2 regions of the Halomonas sp. SL1 genome follow, and region 2 is predicted to be linked to the other one. Evidence: predicted binding sites of a transcription regulator. Region 2 holds the regulator's gene; the other holds the start of a gene.
The links. Region 2 encodes FNR, which switches genes on or off when oxygen is low (the NO sensors DNR and NnrR bind a similar motif). Its sites were predicted from a motif close to TTGATNTANATCAA; they were not measured.
Positions count from the first base shown of each region.

Region 1: a site for FNR is predicted at 3,654-3,667, ahead of yegQ (tRNA 5-hydroxyuridine modification protein YegQ). Genes of this name have one in related genera too.

Region 1 covers NZ_PYUQ02000021.1:109,672-115,446, forward strand. Annotated here, with positions in the region: gene C9J49_RS14510 (MFS transporter) at 1-148, shown strand, start outside; gene C9J49_RS14515 (asparaginase) at 226-1,278, shown strand; gene C9J49_RS14520 (DUF2789 domain-containing protein) at 1,387-1,623, shown strand; gene C9J49_RS14525 (SRPBCC family protein) at 1,714-2,124, opposite strand; gene yegQ (tRNA 5-hydroxyuridine modification protein YegQ) at 2,205-3,593, opposite strand; gene queC (7-cyano-7-deazaguanine synthase QueC) at 3,794-4,570, shown strand; gene queE (7-carboxy-7-deazaguanine synthase) at 4,563-5,204, shown strand; gene C9J49_RS14545 (6-carboxytetrahydropterin synthase) at 5,204-5,775, shown strand, end outside.
Region 2 covers NZ_PYUQ02000010.1:47,548-53,322, forward strand. Annotated here, with positions in the region: gene C9J49_RS03945 (heavy metal translocating P-type ATPase) at 1-278, shown strand, start outside; gene ccoS (cbb3-type cytochrome oxidase assembly protein CcoS) at 275-517, shown strand; gene C9J49_RS03955 (sulfite exporter TauE/SafE family protein) at 514-1,236, shown strand; gene C9J49_RS03960 (hypothetical protein) at 1,325-2,293, shown strand; gene fnr (fumarate/nitrate reduction transcriptional regulator Fnr) at 2,363-3,106, shown strand; gene ttcA (tRNA 2-thiocytidine(32) synthetase TtcA) at 3,291-4,202, opposite strand; gene C9J49_RS03975 (DNA polymerase III subunit epsilon) at 4,289-4,909, opposite strand; gene C9J49_RS03980 (putative nucleotidyltransferase substrate binding domain-containing protein) at 4,951-5,775, opposite strand, start outside.

The DNA of each region.
Region 1 (5,775 bases), on a different contig from region 2:
CGGCGTGATGCTCGAGCTAGACCTGGGGCTGCCAGGCATCACCCTGGCGTTGACGGCCGTGACTGCCGCCGCCATGGTCTTTGCCCTGCTGGCCGGACGCGATCGTCGCCTGGCCAGCGACGAGACCGGCCACCTCGTGGTGCGCTGACCCCGCCCCACCCCAGGCCCTCTTGTGTGCCGGCGCCGGCGCCCTATCATGGTGGGCGTCTTCCGCCTGGAGCTCCCATGACGTCAACCGCTTCTTCCCTGCTGGTGATCTACACCGGTGGCACGTTCGGCATGGTGGACAGTCCCGACGGACTGATCCCCGGCCACGACATCGAGTCGCGCCTGCGGCGCACCCTGGCGACCCTGCCCCCGGCGCGCCAGGCCGGACTGGCCGACTTCCGACTCATCGCCACGCCGACGCCCATCGACTCGAGCGCCGCCACCCCCGCGGACTGGCAGCGCCTGGCCGGGCTGATCGCCGAACACTACGCCGACCATGCCGGCATTGTGGTGATCCACGGCACCGATACTCTGGCCTGGACCGCCGCCAGCCTGGCCTATCAGCTGCAGGGGCTGGACCGCCCGGTGGTGATCACCGGCGCCATGCAGCCGCTGGAAGCGCCCGGCAGCGATGCGCTGACCAACGTCGAGGCGGCGCTGCGCTTCGCCGCCGATCCGCGGCTGCAGGAGGTGGCGATCTGCTTCGCCGGCCGCCTGCTGCGCGGCGCACGCAGCCGCAAGTGGCAGGCTCGCGAGGCCGACGCCTTCGTCAGCCCCAACCACCCGCCGCTCGGCGAATGGGTCGACGACGACGCCGTGCTCTACCCCGGCCGCGGCCTGGAGCGTGCCCAGCGCGGCGCGCCACGCTTCGAACTGCCCGACTATGCGCCGCTGGCCGCCGGCGCGGTGCCGCGCATCGTGCTGTGGCCGGGGCTCGCCGCCTGGCAGCTCGAGGCCTGGCTGCTGGACGATCGCGTCAAGGGCGCGCTGTTGGAGGTCTGGGGCGGCGGCAACGTGCCCGACGATCCGCGCCTGGCCGGCGTACTGGCCCAGGCCGTCGGCGAGGGCAAGCTGCTCGCCGCCATCACCCAGTGCCCCCACGGGGCGGTGGCCATCGGCCACTACGCCGCCGGTCAGGCGCTGTCCGATGCCGGCGTGCTGTCCGGCGACGACATGACGCCGGAAGCCGCCGTGGCCAAGCTGGTCCACCTGCTGGCCCAGCCGCTCCCCGATGAGGAACGGCGCCGGCGCTTCCTGACCCCGCTGGTCGGCGAGCGTGCCGCCCCCTGAGGCGGAACGGGGGACCGAGCGTTGAAGACGCCTCGACCGCACCATCGCCATGACGGGGCCCGAACGGCTAGAGTGGAGACACACGTCCGCCCGCACAGGTGCCCTGCCATGGAACATCCCGATCATCCGTTCAGCGAACTCTTCGAACAGCTCGGCCTGGCCTCGGAGCCGGCGGCCATCCAGCGCTTCATCGAGCGCCACTCGCCGCTGCCCGAGAACGTGGAACTGCCCGACGCGCCTTGCTGGAACGAAGGCCAGGCGGAGTTCCTGCGCGAGGCGCTCGAAGCCGACGCCGACTGGGCCGAGGTGGTCGACCATCTCAATGCCTCGCTGCGCAAGGGCTGACCAGGCAGCGCCGGAAAGTGCCTGGAACAAAGCAAAGCCACCAAACGAGAACGCCGCCCGGATGGGCGGCGTTCTCGCTTTCGGATCACGCTATAGTCTGGCCGCGACGCGGTCGAGAATCTGCTGGCTGACGCGATTGACCAACGGTGTCACCGCGCGCTTGACCGCCTTTTCGACCAGCCGGTTATGAATCTCGTACTCCAGGGTCAGCGCCACCTCGGTGCCTTCGGGCACCGGCGTCAGCCGATAGCGGCCTCGGTTCCACACCCCGCTGAGCGATTCCCAGGCCAGCACCTCGGGCGGCTGATGCTCGGTGATCGCCACCTCGAAGGTCCAGTCCATGCGCACCGCGTGCACGTGCCAGCGATAGCGCCCCTCGCCCAGCGGCTCGATGCGCTCGATCAGGTCCGAATAGTCGACGAAGTCCTCGACCCGCTCGAGCAGGGCGAAGACACGCTCGGGCGGCGCCTCGAGAATGGCGCGATGTTCGATGGTGGCCATGCCGGTTCCTTGTGCTGGGGGCCTGTGCTGCCGTGTCAGCTTCACCGAAGGTCCCGGGTGGTGTCCAGCCCGGCACGGCCTCAGGCGAGGTCGCGCATCAGCAGGCCATACGCGAGACGCTCTGGCGCGATGGCGTCGCCCGGCACGGGGATGCGCACCACGTGACCCGATCCCGGGGCCACGCCCACCGCTTCGCCGCGCTTGTTCTCGATGCGTTCGAGGGCGAAACGGCGGTTGCCGCCAGGCAGCATCAGCTCCATGCCGTCACCGACCTCGAAGCGGTTCTTGACGTCGACCTCCAGCACGCCGAGGTCGGGATCGTAACCCAGCACCTCGCCGACGTACTGCTGGTGCACGCCCATCGAGTGGCCCTGCTCGTAGTTCTGGTACAGGTCGTGGACATGGCGGCGATAGAAGCCTTCGGTGTAGCCACGGTTGGCCAAGTTCTCGAGTTCGTCCATCAGGCGCATGTCGAAGGCTCGACCGGCCACGGCATCGTCGATGGCGCGACGATAGACCTGGGCGGTGCGCGCCACATAGTAGGGTGACTTGGTGCGCCCCTCGATCTTCAGCGAGGCCACGCCCATCTCGGCAAGCCTCGGGACGTGCTGAACGGCGCGCAGGTCCTTGGAGTTCATGATGTAGGTGCCGTGCTCATCCTCATGGACCGGCATCAGCTCGCCCGGGCGCGAGCGGTCCTCGATCAGCGCCGTGAGCGTGTCCTGGCCCTCCCTGCCACCGGCGGAGGCGATCATGCCGCCGTCCTGCCTCCTGTCTTGACCCGGTGTCCAGATGCCGCTGGCGTCGTGGGCGGCATTGGCCGGCACCAGGTCGCCGGTCTCGTCCTCGGCGGCCGTCACCGTGCGGTACTTCCAGCGGCAGGCGTTGGTGCAGGTGCCCTGGTTCGGGTCGCGGCGGTTGAAGTACCCGGAGAGCAGGCAGCGCCCGGAGTAGGCGATGCACAGCGCGCCGTGCACGAAGGTCTCGATCTCGAGGTCGGGGCACTCGGCGCGGATCTGGCCGATCTCCTGCAGCGACAGCTCGCGGGACAGGATGATGCGGCGGATGCCCTGCTGCTGCCAGAACGTCGCCGCCGCATAGTTGACGACGTTGGACTGCACCGACAGGTGGATCACCTGATCGGGCCAGCGCTCGCGGATCATCATGATCAGCCCGGGATCCGACATGATCAGGGCGTCGGGACCGGCCTCGATCACCGGCTCCATGTCGCGCAGGTAGGTCCTGAGCTTGCTGTTGTGCGGCGCGATGTTGGAGGCCACATAGAACGCCTTGCCCCGCTCGTGGGCATAGGCGATGCCCTCGTGCAGGTTGTCGACCCTGAAATCGTTGTTGCGCACGCGCAGCGAGTAGCGCGGCTGCCCGGCATAAACCGCATCGGCGCCGTAGGCGAAGGCGTAGCGCATGTTCTTGACGGTGCCGGCGGGCGACAGCAGTTCGGGGGCTTCCATGAGGCTCACATCACCGGTGGCAAAGGGGCGAAGTCTAGCAACGTCGCCTGTCCACGCTGAATGACATGGATCAGCGTCCTTGGCGCCTGTCCCGTTGGTCAAGTACACTGTGCGCCCCTGCCGGACCGGACCCCGGCCAAGGTCCCGCCGCGCCCGTGACGCGCGCCGGGCAGACAAATTCTCCGCCCCACAGGTATCCCATGTCAGAATCCGCCGCACCGGCCACCGTGGTGATCTACTCCGGTGGCATGGACTCCTTTACCGTGCTGCATCGCGCCCTGCGCGAAGGCCGCGAGGTCCACGCCCTGTCCTTCGACTACGGCCAGCGTCATGCCCGCGAGCTCGCGGTCGCCCGCGAGGTCTGCCGCGAGCTGGGCGTGCCCCACCAGGTGGTCGACATCACCGCCATCCATGGCCTGATCGACGCCTCGGCGCTCACCGACTCCAGCCAGAAGCTGCCCGACGCCGACTACGCCGAGGCCAACCTCAAGGCCACCGTGGTCCCCAACCGCAACATGATCCTGCTGTCGCTGGCGATCGCCAAGGCGGTCAACATCGGCGCCGATCGGGTCGACTACGGCGCCCATGGCGGCGATCACGTGCTCTACCCGGACTGCCGCCCCGAGTTCGTCGAGGCCATGAACGACGTCGCCGGCATCGCCAACTTCGAGCCGGTGACCCTGCACGCGCCCTACCTGCGCGCCGGCAAGGACGAGATCCTCGCCGAGGGCCTGGCCATGGGGCTCGACTACGCCAGGACCTGGACCTGCTACCGTGGTGAAGCCTTGGCCTGCGGCCGCTGCGGCAGCTGCCGCGAACGGCTTTCGGCCTTCGCCGCCAACGGCGCCGTCGACCCCATCGCTTATGACACCACCGGCGACGAGGCCGACGTCTCTTCACAGCGGCCCGATGCCGCCGCCTCTTCACAGCGGCCTGATGCCGCCGCCGACGCCGCCGAAGGGTCCGACCATGTATAGCGTCAAGGAAGCCTTCTACTCGCTGCAGGGCGAAGGCGGCCAGGCCGGACGCGCCAGCGTGTTCTGCCGCTTCAGCGGCTGCAACCTGTGGTCCGGGCGCGAGGCCGATCGCGCCGCCGCGGCCTGCCGCTTCTGCGATACCGACATCCGCGGCACCGACGGCCAGCACGGCGGACGCTTCCATGATGCCGAGGCCCTGGTCGATCACCTGACCGCGCTGTGGCCGGATGCCCCGGGCACCGCCACGCCCCAGGTGATCTTCACCGGCGGCGAGCCGCTGCTGCAGCTCGACGAGCCCCTGATCGCCGCCATGCACGAGCGCGGCTTCGACGTCGCCGTGGAGACCAACGGCACCCTGCCGGCCCCGCCGGGCATCGACTGGCTGTGCGTCAGCCCCAAGGGCGAGAGCGTGCTGGCCCAGACCTCCGGCGACGAGCTCAAGCTGGTCTATCCGCAGAGCGACGCCCCGCCCGAGCGCTTCACCGACCTGGACTTCCATCATTTCTTCCTTCAGCCGATGGACACCGCGGCGGTCGGCGGCGGTGACGTCACGGCCGAGACCGTGGCCTACTGCCTGAGCCATCCGCAGTGGCGGCTCTCACTGCAGACCCACAAGATCACGGGGATCGACTGATGACGCTGTTCGTCAACCGCCTCACCCATCTCGACGCCTCCCTGTGGTGCCCCGAACGCGGGCTGATCGGCGCCAGCTGGCGGGTCGACGCCGAACTCGACGGCGAGCTCGGCGAGGACGGCATGCTGTTCGACTTCGGCGAGGTCAAGCCGTGGATCAAGTCGCGCATCGACCAGGGCCCCGATCACACCCTGCTGGTGCCCACCGAGGCGCCCGGCATCAGCGTCCATGAGTGCGCCGAGGGCCTGTGCGTGCGCGCCGAGTCGCCCTACCCGTTCGAGGTCCGCGGCCCGCGCCAGGCTTTCGCCCTGCTGCCCTGGCCGGCCATCACCGCCGAGCGCCTGGCCGAGCACCTGTCGGCCTCGCTCAGCCGCCAGCCGCCGGCCCGGGTCGAGGCGATCCGCCTGACGCTGACCGACGAGGCCATCGACGGCGCCGCCTACACCTACAGCCACGGCCTCAAGCGCCACGCCGGCAACTGCCAGCGCATCGCCCACGGCCACCGCTCGCGGCTGCACGTGTGGCAGGACGGCGAACGGTGCCCGGCGCTCGAGACCGAGTGGGCCGAACG
Region 2 (5,775 bases):
CCCGCACCCGGGCCGACGCCGTGCTGCTCGGCCCCCATCTCGGGCGGCTGGTCGAAGCGCTCGACGTCGGCCGCGCCACGCGGCGCATCATCCGCCAGAACCTGGGCTGGGCGCTGGCCTACAACCTGCTGGCCCTGCCCCCGGCGGCGCTGGGCTGGGTGCCCCCCTGGCTGGCGGCGCTGGGCATGTCGGCGAGTTCGCTGGTGGTGGTCGCCAATGCCCTGAGGCTGGCCCGCCAGCGGCGCGCCGAGAATACCCTCGCCCGGGAGGCATCATGAGCATTCTCTACCTGCTGATACCGCTGTCGCTGATCCTGCTCGGCCTGGCCGTCTGGGCCTTCTTCTGGGCCGTGCGCCACGACCAGTTCGAGGACCTGGAAGGCCCTGCGCATCGCATCCTGTTCGACGATGACGACCCGCCGCAAGGGCCAGGCCCAGCGCACGATGCGGGCGAGCCGAACGCCGCCCCCGACCGTGACCGAACCCGGGACAAGGACAGCGACAAGGACGCCCGATGAACCCCACCGGACTCGACCTGCCACCGCTGGCCGCGGCCTTCGTCTTCGGCCTGCTCGGCGGCGCCCACTGCATCGGTATGTGCGGCGGCATCATGAGCGCCCTGAGTTTCGCCGTGCCGCCCAGCCTGCGCCATCCGGTCCGGCTCGGCGGCCTGCTGCTGGGCTACAACCTGGGGCGCATCGCCAGCTACGTGCTCGCGGGCGCCCTGGCCGCCGGGCTCGGCACCCTGGTCGGGCTGGCCCCCGGGGTGCGCCTGGCGCTGCAGGTGCTGGCCGCGACGATGCTGATCCTGATGGCGCTCTACATCGCCGACTGGTGGAAGGGGCTGTTGAGGCTGGAGGCCCTCGGCAAGCGCCTGTGGCGCCGCCTGGAGCCCCTCGGACGGCGACTGATGCCGGTCGTGACGGTGCCCCAGGCGATGGCCCTGGGCGCCGTCTGGGGCTGGCTGCCCTGCGGACTGGTCTACTCGATGCTGACCTGGAGCCTGGCCAGCGCCGATCCGCTGCGCGGCGCGGCGCTGATGGGCGCCTTCGGACTCGGCACCCTGCCGGCGCTGCTGGCCACCGGCCTGGCCGCGCGTCGGCTGGGCGGCCTGATCCGCCACCCGGCCACCCGCACCCTGGCGGCACTGACGATCATCGGCTTCGCCCTGTGGCAGCTGTGGGGGCTGTGGCCGGGCGCGATGCCCCACGAGGCCGGCCACGCCGGGCAGCACTGAACCGCTTTCGCCGTCGCGCTTGACCCAGCGCAACACCGCCCGCTTCCGCGACCGCTAGCCTGATGGCATGCACTCCCGGAATCCTGCCATGCCCGTCACCGCTCCTTCCGACTTCGGCGCCGACGACTACGCCGCGGCGCTGGCCGCCAGCAACGCCGACGCCCGTCCCCTGTCGCTGCATCTGCGCCTGCCGCTGCGCCACGATGGCGACGCGCGCGTCGATCACGCCAAGGGCATGGACCCGTTCGAAGTCGACCTGGCCCGACTGGATCGCGAGATGGTGCTGGTGCGACGCTGCCTCGCCCCCGATCGACGGATCGAGGCCCTGCACTGGGGCGGCAGCCTGCCCCCCTGGCTGAGCCTGTCGCGGATGAGCGGGCTGGTCGATCGGCTGGCCTCGCGCTTTCCCTTCGAATCGGGACATTGGCGCGACTTCACCGTCGAACTCGATCCCCGTGCCACGGATCTTCTCACCCTGCGCCATCTGGAGGCACTGGGCTTCAACCGCCTGAAGCTGGTCATGCGCCTGCCGAGGGCCGACCGCCCGGAAGCCCTGACGCGGCTGCAGTCACGCATCGAGCCGCTGCTCGACGAGAGCGTCCGCATGGGCTGGCACTCGCTGAACCTGGTGCTGATCGTGCCGCCGGCGACGCCCGAGCAGGAGGCCGCCGCGGCGCTCGCCACGCTGATGACCATGACGCCGCCACGCCTCTCGCTGCGCCCGGACCCCGCTTGGCAGGAGGGCGAGTCGACGCTGCCGGCGACGCTGCTGGCTCGGATCGAGGACCGCCTGGCCGGAAACGGCTATCGGTCGCTGGGAGGCGGGTTCTACGCCCGCCACGGCGCCGCGCTGGAGGACGCCAGGGCGCAGACGCGACGCGAGCAGGCCCGCGACCGGCTGGGGCTTGGCCCCGGTGCCATCTCGCGGCTGCCCGACGCCGTGGCCTGCAACGCCGGCTCGGCCGAGGACTATGCCGCGGCGCTGGATGAGGGGCGACTGGCCACCGCATCGGGGCACTGGTCGCGCTGCCGCCGTTCGGGCGCGGGACACGGCTAAGGGATGCTATGCCCGGGCGGGTGCTATCCGCCATAATGGGGAAGGCAAGCCCCGATCAAGGAGGACAGCATGCCCGATATCGCAGCCGGCAGGCGCCGCTCACTGCTGCACGAGACCCGCTGCCGGACCTGCAGCCTGAGTTCCCTGTGCCTGCCCCTGGCCCTCGAACTCGAGGACATCGATCAGTTCGATGCCATCATCCGCCGCCGTCCGCCGCTCAAGAAGGGCGAGTCGCTGTTCCGTCAGGGCAGCCCCTTCACCAGCGTCTATGCGGTTCGCTCCGGCAGCCTCAAGCAGATCACCAGCGAAGGCGGCGGCATGGATCAGCTGACCAACTTCTATCTGCCCAGCGAACTGGTGGGGCTGGACGGCATCGACGAGTCGACCTATCCCGGCTCGGTCATCGCGCTCGAGACCACCACCGTGTGCGAGATCCCCTTCGATCGCCTGGATGCCCTGTCGGAAAGCCTGCCGGAGCTGCGCGCCCAGCTCTACCGCAGCATGAGCAAGGAAATGCGCGACGACCGCCGCATGATGCGCCTGCTGTCGCGCAAGACCGCCGACCAGCGGCTGGCCACCTTCTTCGCCAGCCTCTCCGACCGCTTCCGGCGCCGCGGCTACTCCGCCTACAGCTTCCGGCTCTCCATGTCCCGGGCCGACATCGGCAACTACCTGGGGCTGGCCGTGGAAACCGTCAGCCGCATCCTGGGCCGCTTCCAGCAGCAGGGCCTGGTGGCCGTCTCCGGCCGCGAGGTGAACATCCTCGACCTGGACGCCCTGGCCGAGCTGGCCGAGGAAGAGGGCTGCCGCTGACAGCGCCAAGCGCCAAGCGCCAAGCGCCAAGCGCCAAGCGCCAAGCGCGGCAGGATGATGTCATGGCCATTCCTGACGTCAACGAAGAAACCCACAGGACTCGACGTCCCGTGGGTTTCTCATTGGCTTCCTCGACATCTGCCGCCCGTTACTGAGCAGCCGGGCGCTTGCCGCTAGGCGCTACTCACTCGTTATGCAGATCGATGCGGTCGGCCTGCATCTTCGCCTGCTTGTCCTCCAGCCCGGCGAAGTCGAACAGCTCGCGGTCGGCCAGCTGCGAGGGGGCGACGTTGGTGACCGCCTTGAACATGCTTTCCAGACGGCCGGGATGCTTGGCCTCCCACTCGGCCAGCATTTCCTTGACCACTTGGCGCTGCAGGTTGGGCTGCGAGCCGCACAGGTTGCAGGGGATGATCGGGAAGGCCATGCGCTCCGAGAACTCGGCGATGTCGGCCTCGCGGCAGTAGGCCAGCGGGCGGATGACGATGTTCTTGCCGTCGTCGGAGAGCAGCTTGGGCGGCATCGACTTGAGGCTGCCGCCGAAGAACATGTTGAGGAACAGCGTCTCGAGGATGTCCTCGCGATGATGACCGAGCGCGATCTTGGTGGCACCGATCTCCTCGGCATAGCCATAGAGGGAGCCGCGGCGCAGCCGCGAGCACAGCGCGCAGGTGGTCTTGCCTTCCGGGGTCTTCTCCTTGACCACCGAGTAGGTGTCGCGCTCGAGGATATGGTAATCGACGCCGAGCCCGTCCAGGTACTCGGGCAGCACATGCTCGGGGAAGCCGGGCTGCTTCTGGTCGAGGTTCACCGCCACCAGCGAGAAGTTCACCGGCGCGTTGCGCTGCAGATTCCGCAGGATCTCCAGCATGGTGTAGCTGTCCTTGCCGCCGGACAGGCACACCATCACCTTGTCACCCTCGCGGATCATGTCGAAGTCGATGATGGCGTTGCCGACCTGGCGCCGCAGCCGCTTCTGCAGCTTGTTGAACTCGCGCTTGGCCTTGGCGTCGGGCGCCTCGGCGGACAGGGTCGACGGCTCGGCCGAAGCGGCCTCATCGGCGGGACGGGGATCGAAGGTCACGGCATCTTGCATGGTCGGGGCGCTGCCAGGGCAATCGGGGAAAGGGAAAGGGCGCCTATCCTACCACCCTGCCGCCAGGCTGGCGACGTGGCGCGCGTTCAGCCGCTGCGGCGCTCGAGCAGCGCGTCGCGGTCCAGCCGCAGGTGCATCAGGGCCGTGGTCACGGCGGTGCCCAGCACGCTGTGGCGCCCCATCAGCGGCACCTCGAGCTGCGCGGCGACCCGCTCGAAGGCCGGTGCCACCTCGAGCCGCGAATGATGATGGTAACGCTGGTAACGCTGGACCAGGTCGATGCCGGCATTGGGCAGGTCGAAGCCGAATCGGGCGCGCAGCGGGCGGTTCAGCAACGCCAGGTCGCGATCCAGCCGCCAGCCGACCAGCGGGCGATTGCCGACGAAGTCGAGCAGCCGCGCCAGGGCCTGGTCGAGCGTCACGCCGTCGTCGAGATCGATGCCGCGCAGGCCGTGACGCCGCAGCACCTCGGCGTCCACGCCTTCCGGGCGCGTCAGCCGCAGCTCCAGCGACTCGCTGGTCAGCACCCGATCGCCGCGCAGGCGCACCGCGGCGATCGCCAGCGGCTCGGCGCTGCGCACGTCGCCGCCGGTCGACTGCACGGCCAGCGCCACCAGCTCCTCCCCCGTATAGGGGCGGAACAGCCAGCCATACTGGCCATGGGCGTGGCGGTGGCGGTCGACCAGGCGGCGCAGGGTCTTGAGCATGTCGATGTCCTTGTCGTGTCGAGAGGCGGCGGCCGGCCACCTCAGGTGTATTCGAGGTGATAACGATGGGAAATCCGCTGCTTGAAGTCCTTGACGATGTGCAGCGCCTCGCGCAGCAGGTCACGCTCCAGCGACGACAGCGACTGGACCACGACCCGGTCCGGCTCGCCGCTCTCGTCGCCGCCGTCGCCCTCCAGCCGCGCCAGCTGCTGCTCGAGGCGCAGCTGGGTGAACAGCGACAGCGCCTCCCCCAGGTCTTCGGCGAAGCGCTCCTCGAGCCGCCCGTCGGCGGCCAGGGCATCGAGGCGATCCAGGGTGCCGGTGGCGAGGATGCCGCGCTCCAGCGCCATGACCCGCACGCCATGCACGATGGGAAAGATGCCGCCCTTCTTGATGTCGATGCCGTGCTGGGGCTTCTTCAGCGAGCCGAACAGGGTCAGCGGCGTGGAGAAGCGCATCACCGGCCGGGCGAAGTAGGAGAGCAGCAGCTCGTCACGGGAGGCCGCCTCGAACAGCGTCTCCCTCACCCGCTCGAGCAGTGCCGGATTGCCGGCCACCGCATGAGCGTCGAGCATGATCGCCAGCTTCATCAGGCTGTCGCCGTCGCGAGCCTCGACCCAGCGCGCGATGCGCGCCTTCCACTGGCGCTCGGTGCCCACCCAGTCCGGGTTGGAGACCATGATGTTGCCGGGGCAGCGCGGGTAGCCGAGCGAGACCAGGGTCTCGGTGAACTCGGCCATGCGCTCCATGCAGTCCGGCCACGCCAGGTCGTCGTCGAGGATCAGGCCGTTGTCCTGGTCGGTCTTGAGCATCTGCTCGCCGCGCCCCTCGCTGCCCATCACCATCAGGCAGCTGTCGCGCCTCAG